DNA from 3 places in the Alteromonas macleodii ATCC 27126 genome. Region 1 is predicted to be linked to each of the others. Evidence: predicted binding sites of a transcription regulator. Region 1 holds the regulator's gene; each other region holds the start of a gene.
The links. Region 1 encodes MetJ, which represses methionine synthesis genes. Its sites were predicted from a motif close to TAGACGTCTAGACGTCTA; they were not measured.

Region 1 (3,324 bases):
ATCAGATATGTACACAGTGATTGGCTGTGTTAGAGTTGTGATCGGCACTTTGATACTGAGCATTAATTCTGTGAATAATGCATGACTTTCAAGACTTGTGGCGCTTTTGGGTACATAAACCAGAGGCTTGTATCCATTAAGGTATGTGAGCAAAATCAGTAAAGGTTAACGCCTAGTCTGCTTTTCCACATGCCACCTTGGGGCCTATTGATGATTGCTGTAAAACAAAGATCAACAAGCCCTAGTGCTAACAACTATTTATAATCACTTTGTCATTACTTGGTTGTAACGCGCTTACGTTTATCTACCTATAACTATAACGACAATAAAATAGCTACAGAGCGTGAACGAAAACACCGATGAACCCTACATCTAAGGATACCTTTTTACATGTCAGATTTTAGACAACGCGCACTCGACTATCACGCCAAACCCACACCTGGAAAAATCCGCGTAGAGTTATCTAAACCAGCCGACAGCGTCGATGACCTTGCTCTTGCCTATAGCCCAGGCGTTGCCGAGCCGGTCAGAGAAATTGCCGAAGATGCAGATAACGCCTATAAGTACACGGGTAAAGGAAACCTGGTTGCCGTTATCAGTAACGGAACCGCGATTTTAGGGCTGGGTAACCTAGGCCCACTGGCATCGAAACCTGTTATGGAAGGTAAAGCCCTTCTGTTTAAACGCTTTGCTGGCCTGGATGCCATTGACATTGAGGTGAAGCATCGTACAACCGAAGAGTTCATTAATACGGTAGCGAATATCGCTGACACATTTGGCGGCATTAACTTAGAAGACATTAAAGCGCCTGAATGCTTTGAGATTGAACAAGAGCTAATTAAGCGCTGTAAAATTCCGGTATTCCATGATGATCAGCACGGTACCGCTATTGTAACTGCAGCGGGCATGCTTAATGCTCTGGAAATTCAGGGTAAAAGCATAGAGAGCGCTAAAATTGTGTGTATGGGTGCCGGTGCAGCAGCGGTCGCTTGTATGGAACTGCTTATTAAGTGTGGTGCCCAGCGCGAACGTATTTATATGCTAGACAGAAAAGGCGTTATCCATACTCGTCGCGAAGACTTAACTGAGCATAAAAAGCTATTTGCTAACAATACTGACAAGCGTACGCTTGAAGATGTAATGGAAGGTGCGGATATTTTTGTTGGTGTGTCTGGACCGGATGTTTTACCACCAGAAACACTGGCCTTGATGGCTGAAAACCCAATTGTATTTGCATGTTCTAACCCAGACCCTGAGATAAAGCCTGAACTTGCTCACGAAGTACGTAAAGATCTTATTATGGCCACTGGACGTTCGGACTACCCTAACCAAGTAAATAACGTACTGTGCTTCCCGTTTATTTTCCGTGGCGCGCTAGATGTTCGTGCAACGGCCATCAACGATGAAATGAAAGTAGCAGCAGTAGAAGCCCTTCGTGCTATTACGAAAGAGCCTGTACCAGAAGAAGTACTAGCTGCCAGTAAGAGTACTAGTCTGACATTTGGTAAGGAATACATTATTCCTAAACCTATGGATCCGCGTTTATGCGAGCGTATTGCTACCGCCGTATCTAAGGCTGCGATTGAATCTGGCGTTGCACGCGTGCCTGAAAGCCCAGAAGAATAAAATTCTGGCGCATAAGGCAAAAAAAATGGAGGGGCTAGTGCTCAACCTTTATTTGCTAAAAAGTGCGCTTCGAGAATACAAGTACATAAAAAACGGCGCCGTGTTGTAGGTTATCAACTAGCAATAACTTATAACAAAGCGCCGTTTCTCTTTAATACCAAATATCAGTCGTCTTCCGACACATCGTTTTCGAAGCTTGGATCAATGCCCATTTCTTCCATAATGCGTCTTGCTTCAGCCGGTACGCGATTAGGATTGTCTTTGCGCAGGTCATCATCGTTAGGCAATGGTTGACCGGTAAACGCATGCAAAAATGCTTCACACAACAGTTCTGAATTAGTGGCGTGACGCAAATTATTGATTTGGCGGCGAGTACGCTCATCAGTAAGCGCCTTAAGCACATTAATAGGTATAGAGACAGTGACTTTCTTTACCTGTTCGCTCTTCTTGCCATGCTCTGCGTAGGGGTGAATATATTTACCGTTCCATTCTGCCATTGTACTAACTCGGTCTACTCTTTTTTATGTTATGAAGAGAAATTCTAAACAAGTTCACGAAAAGGTCAATTGAGCAGTGTAAACCTCTTGACGTCTAGACATATATTCTTTAATTTAGACGTCTAAACGTCTATAAGAATACATTTTTGAGAGAAAAAGCCATGGTTTCTTACGCACAAGGTATCGATGCATTAAACCAGTCCCTGTCGGAACTGCGTGATATTGATGTATCTTTTGAATTCTTTCCGCCTAAAACGGAAGCCATGGAACAGACCCTGTGGAAGTCAGTTGAACGTCTAGCGCCACTAAAGCCAAGCTACATGTCGGTAACCTACGGCGCGAATAGCGGTGAGCGTGACAGAACCCACGACGTTGTAAAACGCATTCAGCAGCAAACCGGTGTCGCGGCGGTTCCTCACTTGACCTGTGTTGATGCTAGCCGTGATGAGCTTAAGCAAATTGCAAAAGACTACTGGGACTCAGGTATTCGCCGTATTGTTGCGCTTCGTGGCGATTTACCGCCAGGAGTAGAAAAGACAGAGATGTATGCCTCTGATCTTGTTGCCTTGCTAAAAGACGTTGCCGATTTTGATATTTCTGTTGCTGCCTATCCAGAGAAGCACCCTGAAGCACCAAATGCGCAGTTTGATTTACTAAACCTTAAGCGCAAAGCAGAAGCAGGTGCCACAGAAGCGATAACCCAGTTCTTTTTCGATACGAGTGTGTACCTTCGATTTAGAGACCGTGCAGCCGCAGCGGGTGTCGACTTAGATATCGTTCCGGGTATTTTGCCGGTAACCAACTACCAAACACTGGTGAAATTTGCGGGGTTCACAAATGTTCATGTGCCGGGATGGTTACACAAAATGTTCGACGGCCTTGATGCCGACGACCAAGCTACCCGTAATCTTATAGGCGCTAACATTGCTATGGACCAAGTTAAAGTACTCGCTAAAGAAGGGGTAAAACACTTCCATTTCTATACGTTGAACCGTAGTGAATTAAGCTACGCCATCTGCCACATGCTCGGCGTGCGTTCAGGCGCTTAATACATACGACAATCAGGACCGTGCTTGCGTTTTTTAACGAAGCACTCCACAAAAGGCGCAGTCAATGCGCCTTTGTTGTATAAAGCCTGCATTAAACTTTGCCACCAAGGCCACCCGCAGTTACCATCTGATATAACATGTAATGAACTATC
Region 2 (3,324 bases), 660 kb from region 1:
CGCGACAAGGCTGTATTGAAAGCGGACTTGAAGCGTTAAGTCGTATAGTTGTGGTAGATCAGTCTCCCATCGGCAGGACACCCCGTTCAACTTTGGCAACCTATACCGGCATATTTGACCAAATCAGAAGTTTATTTGCTTCAACCGAAGAAGCAAAATCCCGTGGTTACGATGCGGGTCATTTCTCGTTTAACGTTGCAAAAGGGCGGTGCCCACATTGTGAAGGCTTGGGTGTGGTATCGGTAGAATTACTATTTATGCCGAGTGTTTATTCCCCCTGTACTGTTTGTAACGGTCAGCGTTTTAACGATAACGTACTGGAAGTTGGTTACAATGAGCATTCTATCGCTGATGTATTATCGCTTACGGTTGAAGAAGCACTATCTGCATTTAGTGATAATCAAGTTATTACGCGGGGACTTACAACGCTAATGAACGTAGGGCTTGGCTATCTAACCCTTGGGCAAAGTGCCACTGAATTATCAGGCGGCGAGGCGCAGCGCATTAAATTAGCGTCAGAACTTAAACGTGCTCAAAATGCTAATACCCTATACGTGCTTGATGAACCTACAACAGGTTTACATCTTTCAGACACTGCATTGCTTATGCAGCATTTAAGCACCTTAGTTGAAGCGGGGAATACTGTGGTGATGGTTGAGCACAATATGCAGGTGGCTGGGGCTTGCGACCACATTATTGATATGGGGCCAGGCGCTGGTGATGAGGGAGGAGAAATAGTTGCTGAAGGCAGACCAGAGGAGGTTGCTAAAGTTCAGCAAAGTGCAACAGCCCCATTTTTAAAGGCGAGTTTGGCTTAAAGAAAGGTTTTGATTGAGTTAGGTTTGAATGATCTTAGAAATAAGTCGTTGTTTAAAGCTACTTGAATACTAGTAAGCCAGCAAAGAAACGGCTTGAACTCGTATTTGTACCTTAAAAAGAAATATTAGTTAAAGAGTGTTGCACTTTTTGCAACACAGTGTAGTGAAAACTGCGGTTGACATATAGACGTCTATACGGCAAATTGCTTGTATGAAAAAGATTCTACTTACTCGCACCACCATTATGTTAATTACCACCTTAAAAAGGGCGGTCGCTGACTAGTGCAAGTAAGCAAAAGACAACGAAAGCCCGCCTAACACAGAGCGGGCTTTTTTTTACACACGTTTTAGCATGCGTAACCTTAAGGAGCAGCATATGAAAGTCTTAAAGTTTGGGGGTTCTTCTCTAGCCGATGCACCGCGATACATGCGCGTTATGGAGATTAGCACGGCGACCCACCAAACCGACGGTGCTGCGGTTGTACTCTCTGCCCCAAAGGGGGTAACGAACGCGCTTTCACTACTATGTGAACAAGCAGCCGCGGGTGAAGATTTCCAGCCGTTATTCAATAAGTTGAACGACACGGTTACCGGCATCGCCAACAACCTAAACGAAGAACTCGACGGGTTTGCACATGCAAGCGTGGTAGAATTCATTAATAGTCACCTTTCCGTATTAAAACAGCACCTTGAAGGTATTAAGCTGCTTGGTGTTGCACCTGATAATGTCGCTGCCGGTATTCTAAGTATTGGTGAGTACATCTCGGTGACGCTTTTTAGCGCTATGCTATCTGCTAAAGGTATTGCTAATCGCGTTATCGACCCGGTTAAGTATGTGCTGGCCGAAGGCGATTACCTAGACAGCATTGCCGATGTGTCGCTTAGTAAAGCCCGCTTTTCAGATGTGCCTACTGACGGCAGTGAATTTCTTGTCATGCCGGGGTTTGTTGCTGCTAACGAAGCGGGCGAGAAAGTCACGCTTGGGCGTAACGGCTCAGACTATTCAGCGGCCATTTTAGCGGCGTGTATAGACGCAAATTGCTGTGAAATTTGGACAGACGTAGACGGTGTTTATAACGCTGACCCGAATCAAGTTGAAGGGGCAGTGCTGTTAGACAAGCTTACCTATCAAGAAGCGATGGAGCTATCTTATTTCGGTGCTAAGGTGCTTCATCCGAAAACTATCGGTCCTATTGCCCAACACCACATCCCTTGTTTGATCAGAAACACACTAAACCCAGCTGCGCCAGGTACGCTAATCAGCAATGAAAAAAGCGAGGTGTGGACGTCAGTTAAAGGTATTTCACAGCTTGATAACGTCACCATGTTTAACGTTGCAGGCCCTGGCCTTAAAGGCATGGTAGGTATGGCAAGTCGTGTGTTTGAGGTGATGTCGAACGCCAATATTTCAATAAGCCTTATTACCCAGTCTTCTTCAGAATACTCAATCAGTTTCTGTATCCAAAGCAAAGACGCCAGCCGAGCGTTAACGCTTCTTGAAGATGCGTTCGCGCTAGAGCTTCAAAATCAATTGCTAGATCCTATTGAAGTGCGTCATGACCTAGCCATTGTTACTTTGGTTGGTGACGGTATGCGTCAAACCAAAGGGTTGGCTGCGCGTTTCTTTAACTCGCTTGCCCAAGCGCGCGTAAACAACGTAGCCATTGCTCAAGGCTCTTCAGAGCGCTCTATTTCAACGGTAATTGAAAGTAAGCGTGCTAAGAAAGCAGTAAAAGTCATTCATCAGAATTTTTTCTCTGACCGCCATACCATCGACGTGTTCCTAGTAGGGTGTGGCAATGTGGGAACCGAACTGCTAGGTCAAATTGAAAAACAACAGCCTGCGTTGTTAAAACGCAACGTGCAGCTGCGAGTTTATGGTATTGCAAATAGCCGTAAGCTGCTGTTAAACAGCCAAGGTATTGATTTAAGCGGTGACTGGAAAGCGGCACTTGAATCGGCAAGCGAAGGATTAAGCGTTGAACGCCTGCATCAGTTTGCTAACGACAATAGTCTGGTAAACCCGGTGATTGTTGACTGTACTAGTCACGAAGCGATTGCACAGCAATATGTAGATATGATGGAAAGCGGTTTTCACGTGGTAACGCCAAATAAAAAGGCGAACACGAGCGCAATGTCTTACTACCGTAAGCTTCGCAAGACCGCGCAATCGACAAATCGTCAGTACCTTTACGAAACCACTGTCGGCGCAGGGCTACCGGTTATTGATAACTTGCAAAAGCTATTCAGCGCCGGCGACACCTTACACCGCTTTGAAGGAATTCTATCGGGCAGTTTGTCTTATGTATTTGGCAAACTTGAAGAGGGCATGAGCCTGTCGCAAGCGACACAAACAGCCAAAGACAACGGTTTCACAGAGCCTGATCCGCGCGATGACTTAAGCGGCATGGACGTAGCGCGCAAGCTGCTTATCATGGCTCGTGAAGCTGATTTAGCGTTAGAACTATCTGACATTGAAATTGAGTCTGTACTGCCAGAAGGCTTT
Region 3 (3,324 bases), 790 kb from region 1:
GTTTATTCGGCTTCGCTTCATATGAAGACGACCGCTTTAGTAACTTTAATTACCAATCAACTATTGCGGCGGGTTGGAACCAAAAAGTACTTGAGAACAAGCGCCACACCCTTGAATATTCAATCGGTCCTGGTTACTCATTCATCGAAACTCAGGATGGCGAAGATCTTGACAGCGTAATCGTTCGTGCGTCATCAGCTTATTCTTGGAAAATTTCAGATACCGCTAAATTTACGCAAACAGTGAGTACCGAAGTGGGTTCTGACAACACGAAATCTCGTGCTGAGTCTGCACTTACAGCTACAATCAGCGGTAACCTTTCAATGCGTCTTTCTTTCAAACTTGATCACAACACCAATGTTGACGACGACGTTGAAAAACTAGACACAGAAACTGCAGTTAGCTTAGTTTACAACTTCTTCTAAGCCTACCTTATATGCTCAGCGCACTGAAGTAGGGCTGGGCACTTCAACGCATTGAAGTAAAATCACAGGCATAAAAAAACGCTGCACATTGTGCAGCGTTTTTATTTAGTCTTAAAACAACTCTTCTTAGTGAAGAATACGTGTCTTAATTGTGCCATCAATTTGCTGAAGCTCTGCAAGTGCTTCATAACCACGGTCTTCTTTAACATCAACTACTACATAACCAATTTCTGCGTTAGTTTGTAGGTACTGGGCTTCGATGTTGATGCCTTTTTCTGCAAACGCTTGGTTAATTTGAGTAAGAATACCTGGCTGGTTTTTGTGTACGTGAAGTAGGCGTGAACGACCAGTATGTTCTGGCAGTGACACTTCAGGGAAGTTAACGGCTGACAGCGTTGAACCGTTGTCGCTGTACTTCGCGAGTTTACCCGCCACTTCAATACCAATATTTTCTTGCGCTTCTTGCGTGCTGCCGCCCACATGCGGGGTCAGAATGACATTATCGAACGCGCGAAGCGGCGACTCGAATTCTTCAGTATTAGATTTAGGCTCAACCGGGAATACATCAATAGCAGCGCCGTTTAGTTGGCCGCTTCCCAATGCCTTCGCAAGCGCATCGATATCTACCACAGTACCGCGAGACGCGTTAATCAAAATGCTGCCTTTCTTCATTTGAGACAGTTCTTTTTCACCAATCATATCTTGAGTTTGTGGTGTTTCAGGAACGTGAAGTGAAACAACGTCAGAGGTATTAAGCAGCTTTTCAAGCGATTTTACTTGGGCAGAATTACCTAGCACAAGCTTGTCTTCGATATCGAAAAATTGAACGCGCATACCTAGGTGTTCAGCAAGAATACTCAGCTGTGTGCCTATATGACCATAACCAATGATACCAAGTGTCTTACCACGGGCTTCATATGAGCCGACTGCCGTTTTTTCCCACTCTCCGCGGTGAGCCTTGGCATTTTTACTCGGCACCTGGCGAAGTAAAAGGATAATTTGGCCAAGTACAAGTTCTGCAACCGAACGTGTGTTGGAAAATGGCGCGTTAAACACGGGAATGCCGCGGCGTTGGGTGGCTTCAAGATCAACTTGGTTGGTGCCAATACAGAAACAACCGATAGCCACAAGCTTTTGTGCTGCTTCAACTACCTTCTCTGTAATTTGAGTACGCGAGCGAATACCAACAAAGTGGGCGTCTTTAATTTTCTCAATTAACTCGTCTTCAGGAAGAGAGGTCTTGAGAAATTCAATATTGCTATACCCATTGCTTTTTAGTGTCTCCAAAGCACTTTGGTGAACACCTTCCAACAACAAAATTCGGATCTTATCCTTCTCTAATGAAACTTTGCTCATGAACTCGCTATCTCTCACTGATGTAATTTGGTTTGCTTGCACCGCCAATCCAAGACTCTCAGAAACCTGCCAGTATGAAACACAAAGCTGTGTATAACCTGCGCTGCAACGACATCGCTTTGCAGCTCTGAAAGCCTTGCTTGGGCGTTATTGCTACCAAGCTTTTATAATCACGTTGATTGCTTTCGTTATTAAGGAATTGGCCTTAACTAACGTAAAAGTTGAGACGCTTAGTGAACTTCTTTTAAGGACATCTAGACGTCTAAACGGAAACTAACAGAAAACGCGTTAAGTTGAAAGTAGTATTTTGTATAGCTTTTCACCGCACTATACGTCTTACTCAGTTATCACTTAAAGGTTTCAACACCACTATCTGTAGCACTTAGCACTATGTCCGCGCCTCGTAGTGCGAAAATGCCGTTCGTGACCACGCCAGGAATATTATTTATTTTTTGTTCTAGCTCACGAGGATTCAGAATCTCAAGGTTGTGAACATCTAAAATAACGTTGCCGTTATCGGTGACAACACCTTGTCTATATTCAGGATCGCCACCAAGCTTTACTAGCTCTCGTGCTACGAAAGAGCGAGCCATGGGAATAACTTCAACGGGAAGGGGAAACGAGCCCAATACAGGAACGCGCTTACTTTCATCAACAATACACACAAACGTGGTCGCCGCACCGGCTACAATTTTCTCGCGAGTGAGTGCTGCGCCTCCGCCTTTAATCATATGCTTGTGTTCGGTCACTTCATCGGCACCGTCGATATAAACCGATAGATTGCTGACTTCGTTTAACTCGAATACCTCAATGCCTAAGGCTTTTAAACGCTCGGTAGAGGCTTCTGAACTTGATACTGCACCTTCAATTTTGTGTTTAATTTTACCGAGTTCTTCAATAAAGAAATTTACGGTAGAACCTGTACCCACACCGACAATGCTGTCTGCTTCAACATATTCGATGGCTGCTTTGGCTACGGCTTGTTTTTTTGCGTTCTGATCCATGGTCATTCTCCGACTTATTGTGTTCGCAAGTGTAACTTATAAGCGAACGTGAACCCACAAGTACGTATGTTCAATTTGTTATAATGACTATCACGGTTTAGTGAGTTGCAGTGTGCGCGAGGGCGTCACGATGGCATCAAGGGGGACATCCCATGGTGCAACGGGCAGAGCATCTACTTCTTGAATGTCGTGGGCAATACCCACTAACTTGGGCGCTTTACTACCCGAAAATGAATGTGAATCTGGCGCGCGTTGGGTAAAACTCAAAGTTCGGTCGTAGTAGCCGCCCCCCATACCCAGGCGATTGCCGTTTACATCAAACCCTACAAGCGGCATAAGAATAACGTCACATTGCCTAACAGGAACGACGTTTTTACACGACAATACTGGCTCTTCAATGTTGTACTTATTCTTCACCAATTGAGAGTGCTGGGTATAAGACAAAAATAACAAATGTCCTTTACATACGGGGTGTAATACAGGTAGAGCGAATTTTTTATCATGTAAAGACTGCCAAATAGACTCGATAAAATAGGTTA

Region 2: a site for MetJ is predicted at 1,003-1,020, ahead of thrA (bifunctional aspartate kinase/homoserine dehydrogenase I). Genes of this name have one in related genera too.
Region 3: a site for MetJ is predicted at 2,037-2,054, ahead of serA (phosphoglycerate dehydrogenase). Genes of this name have one in related genera too.

What each region holds. Positions count from the first base shown of each region.
Region 1 is NC_018632.1:4,039,816-4,043,139, forward strand. Features, by position in the region: gene MASE_RS17205 (malic enzyme-like NAD(P)-binding protein) at 391-1,626, shown strand; gene metJ (met regulon transcriptional regulator MetJ) at 1,791-2,123, opposite strand; gene metF (methylenetetrahydrofolate reductase) at 2,285-3,172, shown strand.
Region 2 is NC_018632.1:3,383,594-3,386,917, reverse strand. Features, by position in the region: gene MASE_RS14495 (excinuclease ABC subunit UvrA) at 1-818, shown strand, start outside; gene thrA (bifunctional aspartate kinase/homoserine dehydrogenase I) at 1,195-3,324, shown strand, end outside.
Region 3 is NC_018632.1:3,251,151-3,254,474, reverse strand. Features, by position in the region: gene MASE_RS13930 (DUF481 domain-containing protein) at 1-425, shown strand, start outside; gene serA (phosphoglycerate dehydrogenase) at 552-1,781, opposite strand; gene rpiA (ribose-5-phosphate isomerase RpiA) at 2,129-2,785, opposite strand; gene MASE_RS13915 (5-formyltetrahydrofolate cyclo-ligase) at 2,876-3,324, opposite strand, start outside.